One region of the Actinomadura sp. NPDC000600 genome, then DNA from elsewhere that is predicted to be linked to it. Evidence: predicted binding sites of a transcription regulator. Region 1 holds the regulator's gene; the other holds the start of a gene.

Evidence for each region. Region 1 encodes HspR, which represses chaperone genes until heat shock. Its sites were predicted from a motif close to ANTTGAGTCNNNNNGACTCAANT; they were not measured.
Region 2: the regulator HspR is predicted to act here: its motif matches at 2,000-2,022, upstream of lon (endopeptidase La).

The regions. Positions count from the first base shown of each region.
Region 1 covers NZ_JBEUPD010000006.1:241,048-248,257, reverse strand. Annotated here, with positions in the region: gene ABWI07_RS11940 (roadblock/LC7 domain-containing protein) at 1-22, shown strand, start outside; gene ABWI07_RS11935 (hypothetical protein) at 45-416, shown strand; gene clpB (ATP-dependent chaperone ClpB) at 507-3,104, opposite strand; gene ABWI07_RS11925 (heat shock protein transcriptional repressor HspR) at 3,254-3,700, opposite strand; gene dnaJ (molecular chaperone DnaJ) at 3,706-4,875, opposite strand; gene grpE (nucleotide exchange factor GrpE) at 4,960-5,613, opposite strand; gene dnaK (molecular chaperone DnaK) at 5,607-7,210, opposite strand, start outside.
Region 2 covers NZ_JBEUPD010000028.1:46,435-53,644, forward strand. Annotated here, with positions in the region: gene ABWI07_RS31790 (phosphodiester glycosidase family protein) at 195-1,205, opposite strand; gene ABWI07_RS31795 (hypothetical protein) at 1,302-1,832, shown strand; gene lon (endopeptidase La) at 2,058-4,454, shown strand; gene ABWI07_RS31805 (VanZ family protein) at 4,613-5,086, shown strand; gene ABWI07_RS31810 (nitroreductase family deazaflavin-dependent oxidoreductase) at 5,046-6,593, opposite strand; gene ABWI07_RS31815 (Gfo/Idh/MocA family protein) at 6,764-7,210, shown strand, end outside.

The DNA.
Region 1 (7,210 bases):
CACGGGCACGCGCCGCTCATGACAACGAACGAAAGGGGAGCACCATGTCCAACCTCGACCTCGCCCTCAAGGACATGATGTCGATCGACGGGGCCATCGGCGTCGCCGTCGTCGACTACAACAGCGGGATGGCGCTCGGCCACCTCGGCAGTTCCAAGGCCCTCGACCTCCAGGTCGCGGCCGCCGGGAACACCGAGGTGGTGCGCGCCAAGCTCCGCACGATGGACCAGCTCGGCATCCAGGAGGAGATCGAGGACATCCTGATCAGCATCTCCAGCCAGTACCACGTCATCCGGCCGGTCACGGGCCGCAAGGGCAAGGGCCTCTTCCTCTACATGGCCCTCGACCGGAACCGCGGCAACCTGGCCCTGGCCCGCCACCGCCTCCGCGACATCGAGGAGAACCTGGAGATCTGACCCGCCGTTCCGCCGCCCACACCCCACGCCGGCGGAACGGCCCGCGAAGGCGGCCCCGGGGACCTCGTCCCCGGGGCCGCCCCCTCTCCGCTAATTCGTCAGCGTCAGCCCGCCGGACGGCTTGACGGTCAGGCTGTCGGCGGCCTCGTCGAGGTCGACGACCACCTCGTCGCCGTCGCGGACCTCCCCGGACAGCAGCTCGCGGGCGAGCTGGTCGCCGATCGCCGTCTGCACGAGGCGGCGCAGCGGGCGCGCCCCGTACAGCGGGTCGTAGCCGGTCAGCGCCAGCCACTCGCGGGCCGCGGGCGTGACCCGCAGCGTGAGCTGCCGGTCGGCGAGGCGGCCGGCCAGCCGGTCCACCTGGAGGTCGACGATGCGGGTCAGCTCGTCGGTCGACAGCGCGTCGAACAGGATCACATCGTCCAGGCGGTTGAGGAACTCCGGCTTGAACGAGTTCCGGACGGCGTTCCACACCGCCTCCCGCTTGGCCCCGTTCTCCAGCGTCGGGTCGACCAGGAACTGCGACCCGATGTTGGAGGTCAGGATCAGGATCGTGTTGCGGAAGTCGACCGTGCGGCCCTGGCCGTCGGTGAGGCGGCCGTCGTCCAGCACCTGCAGGAGGATGTCGAAGACCTCGGGGTGCGCCTTCTCCACCTCGTCCAGCAGGACCGCCGAGTAGGGGCGGCGCCGGACGGCCTCGGTGAGCTGGCCGCCCTCCTCGTAGCCGACGTATCCGGGCGGCGCGCCGACCAGGCGGGCGACGCTGTGCTTCTCGGAGTACTCGCTCATGTCGATGCGGGTCATCGCCCGCTCGTCGTCGAACAGGAACTCCGCGAGCGCCTTCGCCAGCTCGGTCTTGCCGACGCCCGTCGGGCCGAGGAACAGGAACGAGCCGGTCGGGCGGTCCGGGTCGGAGATGCCCGCGCGGGCGCGGCGCACCGCGTCCGACACCGTGCGGACCGCGGCCTCCTGGCCGATCAGCCGCCTGCCGAGCTCGTCCTCCATGCGCAGCAGCTTGGCGGTCTCGCCCTCCAGCAGCCGGCCCGCCGGGATGCCCGTCCAGGACGCGACCACGTCGGCGACGTCGTCGGGGCCGACCTCCTCCTTGACCATCGTGTCGCGGTTCTCGGTCGCCTCGGCCTCCTCCTCCAGCTGCTTCTCCAGCGCCGGGATCTCGCCGTAGACGAGCCGCGAGGACGTCTCCAGGTCGCCGTCGCGCTCGGCCCGCTCCGCCTCGCCGCGCAGCTGGTCGATCCGCTCCTTGATCTCGCCGACCCGGTTCAGCTCGGCCTTCTCCCGCTCCCAGCGGGCGTTCAGGCCGCTCAGCTGCTCCTGCCTGTCGGCGAGGTCGGCGCGGAGCCGTTCGAGGCGCTGCCGGGACGCCTCGTCGGTCTCCTTCTCCAGGTTCATCTGCTCCATCTTCAGCCGGTCGACGGCGCGCTGCAGCTCGTCGATCTCGACCGGCCGGGAGTCGATCTCCATGCGCAGCCGGGACGCGGCCTCGTCCACCAGGTCGATCGCCTTGTCCGGCAGGTACCGGGAGGTGATGTAGCGGTCGGACAGCGTCGCCGCCGCCACCATCGCCGAGTCGTTGATCTGCACCTTGTGGTGCGCCTCGTACCGGCCCTTCAGCCCGCGCAGGATCGCGATCGTGTCCTCGACGGACGGCTCGCCGACGAACACCTGCTGGAACCGGCGCTCCAGGGCCGCGTCCTTCTCGATCCGCTCCCGGTACTCGTCCAGCGTCGTCGCGCCGATCATCCGCAGCTCGCCGCGGGCCAGCATCGGCTTCAGCATGTTGCCGGCGTCCATCGCGCCCTCGGCCGCGCCCGCCCCGACGACGGTGTGCAGCTCGTCGATGAACGTGACGACCTGCCCCTCGCTCTCCTTGATCTCGTTCAGGACGGCCTTGAGCCGCTCCTCGAACTCGCCGCGGTACTTCGCGCCCGCGACCATCGCGCCGAGGTCGAGCGAGATGAGGCTCTTGCCACGCAGCGACTCGGGGACGTCGCCCGCGATGATCCGCTGCGCCAGCCCCTCGACCACGGCCGTCTTGCCGACGCCGGGCTCGCCGATCAGCACCGGGTTGTTCTTCGTCCGGCGCGACAGCACCTGGATCACCCGGCGGATCTCCGAGTCGCGGCCGATCACCGGGTCGAGCCGGCCGTCGCGGGCCGCCGCCGTCAGGTCGACGCCGTACTTCTCCAGCGACTGGTAGGTGCCCTCGGGGTTCTCGCTGGTGACGCGGGCGTGCCCGCGCACCTTCTCGAACGCGTCCAGCAGCGCCTGCGGCGTCGCGCCGAACTCCTTCAGCAGGCCCGCCGCCGGGCCGCCGTCGGCCGCCAGCCCGACGAGCAGGTGCTCGGTCGAGACGTACTCGTCCTCCAGCTGCTGCGCGCGGTTGGCCGCCGTGTTGACCGACCGCTGGAGCTGGCCGGACAGCCGCGGCGTCGCCACCGTCGACCCCTGCGCCTTCGGCATCGCCGCGAGCTGCTCCTCCGCCCGCCTGCGGATCACCTGCCAGTCGGCGCCGACCGCCTCCAGCAGCGGCACGGCCGTCCCGTCCGGCAGCCCGATCAGCGCCACCAGCAGGTGCTGCGGCTCGACCTCGGGATGCCCCTCGGCCGCCGCCCTGCGGACGGCGATCGACAGCGCCTCCTGGCTCTTCTGCGTCAGCTTGTAGTCCATCGCCCCACCCCGTAAGCCGTGTTCCTTCTGGGGGGCAACCCCCAGACCCCCGACAACTGCTCTGTCCTTCTGGGGGGCAACCCCCAGACCCCCGACAACTGCTCTGTCCTTCTGGGGGACAACCCCCAGACCCCCGACAACTGCCTTATTCAGTCCGAGTTGCGCTCGTGCCAGACCACGACGCTCGTCCGCCTGATGGGCACGAGGTCGGCGCCGGGAGTGCCGCTCGGTTCCCCGTGCCGCCGCTGCTGCGCCAGCCGCGCCGCGACCGCACGGGTCGATTCGAGTTCGTTCGCGAGCTCCTCCAGCGCGGCGTGCGCCTTGGCGAGCTCCTCGCGGAGCCGGGCGTTGTCGCGCTGCAGCTCCAGGATGTGCTTGATGCCGGACAGGTTGATGCCCTCCTCCTGGGAGAGCCGCTGGATCTCGCGGAGCATCACGATGTCCCGCATGGAGTAGCGGCGTCCCCGGCCCGCCGTACGGCCGGGGGACACCAGGCCCATCCGGTCGTAGGTGCGCAGCGTCTGCGGGTGCAGCCCGGACAGCTGCGCCGCCACGGAGATCACGTAGACCGGAGTGTCGTCGCCGAAGGGATCCATGAAGATCACTCCTGTCTGGCCTGCTGGAGGAGGTCGGCGCGCAGGTCGTCGCCCGCGCCCGCCGTCCGGAGCTTGGCGAGCGCCTCGCGCGACTGCTCGTCGAGCTTCTGCGGGACGTGCACGTCGACGGTGACGAGCAGGTCGCCCTTCGTGCCGTCGCGCCGCGGTGCGCCGCGCCCCTTCACGCGGAACTTGCGGCCGTTCGGCGTGCCCTCGGGCAGCTTCAGCGTGACGGGCTGCCCCTGGAAGGTCGGCACCCTGATCTCGCCGCCGAGCGCCGCCTCGGGGAAGGTCACCGGGACGGTCAGCGTCAGGTTGTCGCCGCTGCGGCCGAACACCTTGTGCGGCAGCACCTTGATGTTCACGTACAGGTCGCCGGCCGGGCCGCCGTTCTCGCCGGGCGCGCCCTTGCCCTTCAGCCGGATCTTCTGCCCGTCCGCCACGCCCGCCGGGATGCGGGCCTGGATGGTCCGGGTGCCGGTTGCGCGGCCGCTGCCGTGGCAGGTCGGGCACGGGTCGTCGACGACGAGTCCCCGGCCGCGGCACTCCTTGCACGGCTCCTGGAAGCCGAAGTTGCCGAGGTTGCGGGTCTCGTGCCCGGTGCCCTCGCAGTTCGGGCACACCCGCGGCACGGTGCCGGCCTTGGCCCCCGTCCCGCGGCAGCTGTTGCAGGCCGCCTCGCTGGTCAGTTTGATCGGGACGGTGACGCCGTTCATCGCGCGGCCGAACGACAGGGTCACCTCGGTCTCGACGTCCGCGCCGCGCCGCGCGCGCCGCGTCCCCGCCGTGCGGGCGCCGCCGCCGGCGCGCCCGCCGAACAGGCCGCCGAACAGGTCGCCGATGCGCTCCCCGGCGCCGCCCGTCTGCGTCCCGCCCGACTGGCCGAAGATGTCGCCGAGGTCGAACGGGAAGCCGCCGCCCTGCTGGCCGCGGAAGCCGCCCGGCATCGAGCGCACCGCGTCGTACTCCTTGCGGCGCTTCTCGTCGGACAGCACGTCGTAGGCCTCCGAGACCTCCTTGAAGCGGTCCTCGGCCTCGGTGTCGCCCTTGTTGGCGTCCGGGTGGTACTTGCGCGCCAGCTTCCGGTAGGACTTCTTGATCTCCTCCTGGGAGGCCGTCTTCGCGACACCGAGGACCTTGTAGTAGTCCTTCTCCAGGTAGTCCTTGGTGCTCACGGCGCCCCGCCTTCTGCTATCGCCACTTGCCACATGTCTTCAGGCCCCTGCGGGGCCCGCCCGTCCGGGCGGGCCCCCTGAGGATCATTCGCCCGGTTCGTCGTTCGATTCGCCCGGCTCGCCGCCGGACTCGTCGGCTCCGGAGTCCGGAGCGGGGTCGGCCACCGCCACGCGGGCGGGCCGCAGGACCCGCTCGCCGATCCGGTACCCGGGCTGGAGGACGTCGGTGACGCACGTCTCGGTCACCTCGGTCGAGTGCGAGTGCATCAGCGCCTCGTGCACGACCGGGTCGAAGGGCTCGCCCTTCTCCCCGAACCGCTCCAGGCCGAGCTTGCCGGTGACCGCCTCCAGGCTCTCCGCGACGGACTTGAACCCGCCGGTGAGCTCCTCGTGGTCACGGGCGCGGCCGATGTCGTCCAGCACCGGGAGCAGCTCGGACAGCACCTGCCCGAGGGCCTGCTCGCGGACCGCGACCCGGTCGCGCTCGACGCGCTTGCGGTAGTTGTCGTACTCCGCCTTCAGGCGCTGGAGGTCGGCGAGCCGTTCCGCCAGTTGCGTCTTCAGAGAGGAGACCTCCTCATCGGTGGCCTTGGCGCCCCCGTCCGCCGGGGCCTCCGGGGCCGGCGAGGACTCCCCCGCCCGCTCCCGGACCTCCCCCGTCTCGGGATCGATGCGCCGCTTGTCGCGGATCACCGGGCCCTCCTTCTCCTCGCCCTCGTTGGGAGAGGACGTCACGATGCATCACCCTTCGGCTTGTCCTCGTCCACGATCTCGGCGTCGACGACCTCGTCGTCCTGCGGCTCGCCGCCCTGGGCGCCGGCCGTCGGCCCGTGGTCCTCGGCGCCGGCCTGGGCGCCCTCGGGGTTCTGCGCGTACATGGCGGCGCCCATCTTCTGGCTCACCTGCGCGAGCTTCTCGGCGCTGCCCTTGATCGCCTCGACGTCGGTGCCCTCCAGGGCCTTCTTGACCTCGGCGACCGCGTCGCCCACCTCGGTCTTCAGCTCCGCGGGGACCTTCTCGTCGTTCTCCCGCAGGAACTTCTCGGTCGAGTACGCGAGGGTGTCGGCCTGGTTGCGGACCTCGGCCTCCTCCTTGCGCTTGCGGTCCTCCTCGGCGTACTGCTCGGCGTCGCGCATCATCTTCTCGATGTCGTCCTTGGGCAGCGCGCTGCCGCCCGTGATGACCATCGACTGCTCGCGGCCGGTGCCCTGGTCCTTCGCGCTGACGTTCACGATGCCGTTGGCGTCGATGTCGAAGGTGACCTCGATCTGCGGGACGCCGCGCGGCGCCGGCGGCAGACCGGTGAGCTGGAAGGTGCCGAGCTTCTTGTTGTACGCGGCGATCTCGCGCTCGCCCTGGTAGACCTGGATCTCCACGGACGGCTGGTTGTCGTCGGCGGTGGTGAACGTCTCCGACCGCTTGGTCGGGATCGTGGTGTTCCGCTCGATGATCTTGGTGAAAATGCCGCCCTTGGTCTCGATGCCGAGGCTCAGCGGGGTCACGTCCAGCAGCAGGACGTCCTTGACCTCGCCCTTGAGCACGCCGGCCTGGAGGCTGGCGCCGATCGCGACGACCTCGTCCGGGTTGACGCCCTTGTTCGGCTCCTTGCCGCCGGTCAGCTCCTTGACCAGCTCGGAGACCGCGGGCATCCGGGTGGAGCCGCCGACCAGCACGACCTGGTCGATCTTGTCGACGGTGATGTTCGCGTCCTTCAGCACCGACTGGAACGGCGCCTTGGTGCGCTCGAGCAGGTCGGCGGTCATCCGCTGGAACTCGCCCCGGGTGAGCTTCTCGTCGAGGTGCAGCGGGCCCTCGGAGGACGCCGTGATGTAGGGCAGGTTGATCTGCGTCTCGGACGAGCTGGACAGCTCGATCTTGGCCTTCTCCGCGGCCTCGCGGAGCCGCTGCAGCGCCATCTTGTCCTTGGACAGGTCGACGCCGTTGGCGTTCTTGAACCGCTCGACCAGCCAGTCGACGACCTTGTTGTCCCAGTCGTCGCCGCCGAGGTGGTTGTCACCGCTGGTGGCCTTCACCTCGACCACGCCGTCGCCGACCTCCAGCAGGGACACGTCGAACGTGCCGCCGCCGAGGTCGAAGACCAGGATGGTGGCCTCGTTCTCCTTCTCCAGGTGGTATGCGAGGGCCGCCGAGGTCGGCTCGTTGATGATGCGCAGGACGTTCAGGCCCGCGATCTGGCCGGCCTCCTTGGTGGCCTGCCGCTGGTGGTCGGAGAAGTAGGCGGGGACGGTGATGACCGCGTCGGTGACCGTCTCGCCCAGGTAGGACTCGGCGTCCCGCTTCAGCTTCTGCAGCACGAACGCGCTGACCTGCTGCG
Region 2 (7,210 bases), on a different contig from region 1:
GAGCGGTGCCGGCCTCTAGGCCGCCGCGCCCTCCGCCGCCGGGACGCCGGTCGTGGCCTTGCCGTTGGCGGTGTACACGCGCGACCTCCCGAAGCGCACCCAAGATCTCCGCGCCGACCCTTGCACGCCCCCGCTCCTCCCGCAAGCGGTTTTCCGTCCGGAGGCCGTGGGGCTGGCGATCGGGCGGGAGCGGTTCAGCGGGGGACCGCGACGAGGGCTATCGGGAGGCCGTTGCGGCGGAAGTCGACCAGGGGCCGCAGCAACTGGAGGCGGCCGTCGTGCACGGCCGTCTCATAGCGCCCGCAGAAGTCGCGCCGGTAGCCGCCGGCCGACACCTTCTGGCAGGCGACCGGTCCGCCGTCCAGGTTCAGGGCGAGGCGCAGGCCGAGTCCCGAACGCGGGAGGAAGGCGGCGAGCGAAGGCAGGGAGAAGTAGGCGTCCCGGGTGGTGCCGACGATGATCCGCCCGGCGCCGTCCTGCCCGAGGAAGCTGCGGTTGGCCAGCCATCGCTCGTCCTGGCCGCCGGTCCGGCCGTGCCCGTCCGCTCCCAGCAGCATCGGGTAGGAGACCATGGCCTGGCTCGCGCCTTCGGTGACCGGCCGCCAGTCCGTGCCGGTGAGGTCCGCCAGGCGGGCGCCGCCCGGCCCGTCGACCAGGAACGCTCCGTGCCTCGCCTGGTAGGACGAGGGGCCGAGCCGGCGCCCGTCGCTGACGACGGGGGTGTCCGGGCTCCCGTCGCGGGCGTAGTAGCTGCCGTTGACGACCAGGGCCGCCCCGGTGGCCTCCATCCAGTCGCCGACCTCCCGGTCGCCGGCCGGGCGGCTCAGCACCCGGAACCGGTACCGGGCCGGGTCGATCCGGGTGAGCAGCAGGGCGTCCACGGGCCGCCCGCCCACCCGGACGGGCAGCTCGGCGACGTCCAGTCCCGCGGCGGCCTGGCGCCAGCGCACCGGTTCGGGCGCGTCGGGCGTGCGCCGCCCGGCCAGCGACAACCGGATGCCCGGGGAAAGCCGGGAATCGTCCGGAGCGACGTCGACCCAGATGCTGGCGCCCCGGCGCAGCATCACGTTGACGCCGTACCAGCCCCCGGCCTTCCCGTACGCCACAGCCACGGCCGCCGACGCCGCGAGGACGGGGGCCAGGGCCAACGAGACACCCCATCGCCACCCCCGCCCCCACCGCCGCGGCCGCAGGATCGTGGTCATGATCACGCCACTTTATGACGCTCGCCCTTTACGCCGGGTTCGCCGCCGTCCCGGCCACTTTCCCGCACCGGCAAGCTTTCCCGCTTGAATGCGCTCATGGAGAATCCGCTGTGGAACAGGCTGCCGGCAGAGGTGCGGGATCAGGTCGACGCGCTTGTCGCAGACGACCAGAGGCTCTCTGCGGTCAAGGCGGTCCTCGACGGCTCCGGGCAGCCGCGGGCGGGCCTGTATGAGTGTCATCGGCTGGTCGCCGAACGGTACGCGGCTCTGGGGCAAGGCTTCCATCGGTCACCGACCGCTCCTCTGGATCTTGAAGACCTCATCAGGAAGGTCCAGGAACTGCCGCGGCCTCCAGCTGCGGTGGAGGCCCTCTGGGATGGCGATACCGAGGGGTGGTTCGTGGTGGTGCTCGGTGTCACGCGCGACCCGAACACCGAGCACCACCTCGCGACCGTCCAGCACGGGAACGACATCCGCGCGTTCAACGGCGAGGTGCCCCCTTGGCCGGAGGCGGAAGAGGCGAGCAGGATCGGCGCGGCGCTGGCAGGACGATTGGGCGTGCCGTTCCATTTCGCAAGCCCCGACGAACCTGATGACTCGGCTCCACGCTGGTGGGACACCCTCTGACAGGGCGTCGCGGCCGTGCGCGGGCATTCTGCCGGGTCGTCGGCCGCGGGGACCCCGGTCTCGCCCACGTGTCGGCTTGGCCGCGCACTCGCCGGCCCTGTGGCGCGCACGCGGCGGGTGATCGCTGAGAGCGAACGTTGCTGCGGAAACAAATTGGTGCTCCGTTTTCTTGAGTGAGTATGACTCAACCCGTGGTTGGGTCGGTCTACTGACTTGGAGCTGAGCATGAGCGAGACCCTGACGCTGCCGGTGCTGCCCCTCGACGACGGGGTCGTTCTGCCCGGCATGGTGGTGCCCCTGGACCTGTCGGAGAGCGGCGAGGTCCGGGCCGCCGTCGAGGCCGCGCGGGCGGTGGCGCAGGCCAAGGGGCCGGGCATCCGGTCGGCGGCCAAGCCGCGGGTGCTGCTGGTGCCCAGGTTGAACGGGCAGTACGCCGGCCTCGGCACGCTCGGTGTCATCGAGCAGGAGGGGCGGCTTCCCGGCGGCGAGCCGGGCGCGGTCGTCCGCGGCGTGCAGCGGGTGCGGATCGGCATCGGGACGACCGGGCCGGGCGCGGCGCTGTGGGTCGAGGGGACGCCGGTCGAGACGCCGCCCGCCTCCGGGCGCGCGCAGGAGCTGGCGAAGGAGTACAAGGGCCTGGTCAGCGCGATCCTGCAGAACCGGGGCGCCTGGCAGGTCGTGGACGTCGTGCAGCAGATCGATGACCCGTCCACGCTGGCCGACAACGCCGGGTACGCGCCGTACCTCACCGACGAGCAGAAGATCGAGGTCCTGGAGACCGTCGACGTGGTGGAGCGGCTCAACCTGGTGATCGGGTGGACGCGCGACCACCTCGCCGAGCTGGACGTGGCGGAGACCATCCGCAAGGACGTCCAGGAGGGCATGGAGAAGACGCAGCGCGAGTTCCTGCTGCGCCAGCAGCAGGAGGCCATCCGCAAGGAGCTGGCCGAGCTGAACGGCGACCCGGCCGACGAGGAGGACGACTACCGGGCCCGGATCGAGGCCGCGAACCTCCCCGAGAAGGTGCGCGAGGCGGCGCTGAAGGAGGTCGACAAACTGGAGCGGTCGTCCGACGCCTCGCCCGAGGGCGGCTGGATCCGCACCTGGCTGGACACCGTCCTCGACATCCCCTGGAACGAGCGGACCGAGGACGCCTACGACATCGCGGGCGCGCGGGAGATCCTCGATGCCGACCACGCGGGCCTCGACGACGTCAAGGAGCGCATCGTCGAGTACCTGGCCGTGCGCAAGCGGCGCGAGGAGCGCGGCCTGGGCGTCGTGGGCGGGCGCAGGAGCGGCGCGGTGCTGGCGCTGACCGGCCCTCCCGGCGTCGGCAAGACGTCCCTGGGCGAGTCGGTCGCGCGGGCCATGGGCCGCGAGTTCGTGCGGGTCGCTCTGGGCGGCGTCCGTGACGAGGCCGAGATCCGGGGTCACCGCCGAACGTACGTGGGCGCGCTTCCGGGACGCATCGTCCGCGCCATCCGGGAGGCCGGCTCGATGAACCCCGTCGTCCTGCTGGACGAGGTCGACAAGGTCGGCGCCGACTACCGCGGCGACCCGACCGCGGCGCTGCTGGAGGTCCTCGACCCCGAGCAGAACCACACCTTCCGGGACCACTACCTGGAGGTCGAGCTCGACCTGAGCGACGTGCTGTTCCTCGCCACCGCGAACGTGGTGGAGGCGATCCCCGGGCCGCTGCTCGACCGGATGGAGCTGGTGGAGCTGGACGGCTACACCGAGCACGAGAAGGTCACGATCGCCCGCGACCACCTGCTGCCGCGCCAGCTCGACAAGGCCGGCATGGAGGCGTCGGAGGTGGCCTTCGGCGACGACGCGCTGCGGCTGCTCGCGGCCGAGTACACCCGGGAGGCCGGGGTCCGGTCCCTGGACCGCTCGATCGCGCGGGTGCTGCGCAAGGTCGCGGCCAACGTCGCGCTCGGCAAGTCGGCGCTGCCCGTCCGGATCGGCGCGGACGACCTGAAGGACTACCTCGGCCGGCCGCGGTTCACCCCGGAGGTCGAGCTGAGCAGGAACGAGCGCCGCACCGGCGTGCCGGGCGTGGCGACGGGCCTCGCGGTCACCGGCGCGGGCGGCGACGTCCTCTACATCGAGGCGTCGCTGGCCGACCGGGAGACGGGCGACACCGGCGTGACGCTCACCGGCCAGCTCGGCGACGTCATGAAGGAGTCGGCCCGGATCGCGCTCAGCTACCTGCGCTCGCGCGGCGCGGAGCTGGAGCTGCCGGTCGGCGACCTGAAGGACCGCGGCGTGCACGTCCACGTGCCCGCCGGCGCGATCCCGAAGGACGGCCCGAGCGCGGGCATCACGATGACGACGGCGCTCGCGTCGCTGCTGTCGGGCCGGCCGGTGCGCTCGGACGTGGCGATGACCGGCGAGGTGTCGCTGACCGGGCGGGTGCTGCCGATCGGCGGCCTGAAGCAGAAGCTGCTGGCCGCGTCGAGGCTCGGCATCACCACCGCGATCGTGCCGAAGCGCAACGAGCCGGACCTCGAGGACGTCCCGGCCGAGGTGCTCGAGAAGATGACGGTGTTCGCCGTCAGCGACGTCCGCGAGGTGCTGGACCTGGCCCTGGAGCCGGCCACCACCGCGGTCGCCGCCTGATCGGAGCGGAGCGCACGCCCGCGCCGGGTTCGTCCCGGCGCGGGCGTTTCCGTACCATCCGGGCATTTCGACATCAATGGACTATCCGGTCATCCCAAAACCCGTGGGCATGCATGGACCGCGGCGAACTGGGGAGACCGCGCCGAGTGTTGGTGGAAATGTGGCAGCCCGCAGCGGCGGGCGAGAGGGTCCCCTGGTACGTCGTCGCCCTGCGCGTGGTGGTAGTGATCATCGCGTTGGGCTTCCTCGGAGTTTTCTTCTACTTCGCTTTCAAGCTCACTTTGACCCCCGTCCAGGACAACGGCCAGGCCGGTGGGAACACCGATCCCGGCCGATCGCTCCGGTTCTATATGGACCAGCCCATCAAGGACGCGCTCCTCCAGGTGGGCGGCAACGTGATCCTCCTGGCGCCGCTCGGCGTGCTCCTGCCCCTGGTCTGGACGTCCCTCCGCGGCCCGGTACGGCTGGCCCTGGTGAGCGGCATGCTCTCGCTGGCCATCGAGACGGTGCAGGGCGCGTTCGTGATGGGACGGGCCTTCGACGTCGACGATGTCATCCTCAACGTCGCCGGTGTCGTGCTCGCCTATCTGCTCATCGGCCGGCGACTTTCCCTGACCCTCCGCGGCCGTTAGCGGGGGTCAGGCGGAAGACCCTCAGCTGCCGTTCCGTGCGCTCCACATAACGGTCGTAGACGGGCCAGACGGCGATGAGGCGAGGCCAGATCTCCTTGCGTTCGACGTCGTCCAGGAGGTGGGCGGTGACGGGGACGGAGCGGCCCTGGAAGCTGACCTCGGCTTCCGGGTTCTTGAGGAGGTTGCCCGTCCAGGCGGGGTGCTTCTCGCGACCGAAATTGGAGCCGACGACGTACCAGCCGCCCGCCTGGTCGGGCAGGCAGGCGAGCGGAGTCCGCCGGGGGAGCCCGCTGACGGCGCCGGTCGTCGTCAGCACGAGGCTGGGCACGAGGAGCTGGCCGAGCAGCAGCCTTCCTCCGGTGAGCCTGTGCAGCGTCCGGTCGACGGGCGGGACGACCTTGGGCCCCACCTTGGAGAACCACTCGGAGCCCGAGACCCGGTGGAAGACGGGTCCGAACGTGCGCTGGACGAGGGTCGGCATCGGGGCCTCCTTGGCGGCGAGCCGTCCGGCCCGGCGCGGGTTCAGATGTCCGCTCTCGGCCAGCCAGCGCAGGCCGTCGGCGACGGTTTCCTCGACGGGGCGCAGCGTGAGGCCGAGCGCGTCCAGGACGGGACGGTCGTCGGTCGGCACCAGCGTGACCATGAACTCGGCGGCGTCCCGGGTGAGCGGGTAGTCGAAGCGGCGGACGCGCTTGGCCGCGTCCAGGGCGGAGCCCAGCGCGAGCATGGCGCGGCTGGGGACGCGGACGCGGCGGCACCGCACCCCGGTGAGCCGGTCGCACAGGTCGGCGTACTGCGGCCAGGTCAGGTAGTGGCCGCCGAGCACCCAGCGGCTCGGCCCCTGCCGTGCCTCCACGGAACGTGCCAACGCCTCGCCCAGGTCGCGGACGTCGAGCACGGACACGCCGCCGCCCGGAAGCGGCCACACCTTGCCGAGCGCGGCGGCGAGGCCCTCCATCAGCGCGTCCAGCGCCGGCTGGTTCGGGCCGCACACGCCGCCGGGGTAGACGATGGTGACCGGAGCGCCGTCCTCCTGGAGGCCGCGCACGTAGCGTTCGGCCGCGAGCTTGGACCTGCCGTAGTCGGTCCGCGGGTTCGCCAGGGCGTCGCCCGCGGTGATGACCGGGCCGGACGGCGGGACGAACACCGCGACCGTCGACACGTGGACCACCGGGGCCAGGCCCTGGGCGACGGCCCCGCCGACCACGTTGCGCGTGCCCTGGACGTTCACCTTCACGAGGTCGCCCGCGCCGCCGGTCACCCCGATCGCCGCGGCGGCGTGGATCGCGGCGTCGCAGCCCCGCAGCGCCTCGGCCACGCGGTCCTCGTCGAGCATGTCTCCGCGGACGAGCTCCACGTCCCGGGCGTCGACGCCCACCGCGCGCAGGACCTTCGCCGCCTTCTCCGGGTCGCGGACCAGCGCGCGCGGCCGGTGCCCGGCGTCGAGCAGGGCGCGCACGGCATGGGACCCGACGAATCCGGAGGCGCCGGTGACGAAGATCCGCATAGGGCAAAACTAGCGCTTGGTATGACCCCCGCGACAGCCGGAGTCCCGAGTACCCGTCCCGGTTTCGGACAACTCCATTACCGGAGAGGCGGACAGTCGGGGCGTTGACGCTTCTGGAACGCTCCATCAGACTCGGTGTCTCCACCTGACGGCCGACCGGGAGGGGATCGATGAGGATCGGACTGGCCGGCGCGGGGCGCATTGGTGCGCGCCACGCCGCCGCGCTGCGAGAGTTGCCCGAGGTGGAGGCGGTGGTCGTCGCGGACGCCGACCCGCGCCGCGCCCGCGACCTCGCCGCGCGACTGGGCGGGGGGCGGCCCGAGGTCACCGCCCTGGACGCCGTCGACGGCCTCTTCTCCGCCGGACTGGACGGCCTGGTCGTCGCGGCGGCCACGGACGCGCACGCGGGCCTGGTGGAGCGGGCCGTCGCCGCGCGAACTCCCGTCTTCTGCGAGAAACCGCTCGCCTCCGATCTAAATGGAACGTTCCAAATCGTCCATGCGGCCGCCGCCGCCGACGTGCCGGTGCAGGTCGGGTTCCAGCGCCGGTTCGACGCGGGGAACGCGGCGGCGCGCGAGGCCCTGGCGTCCGGACGGCTCGGCTGGCTGCACACCGTC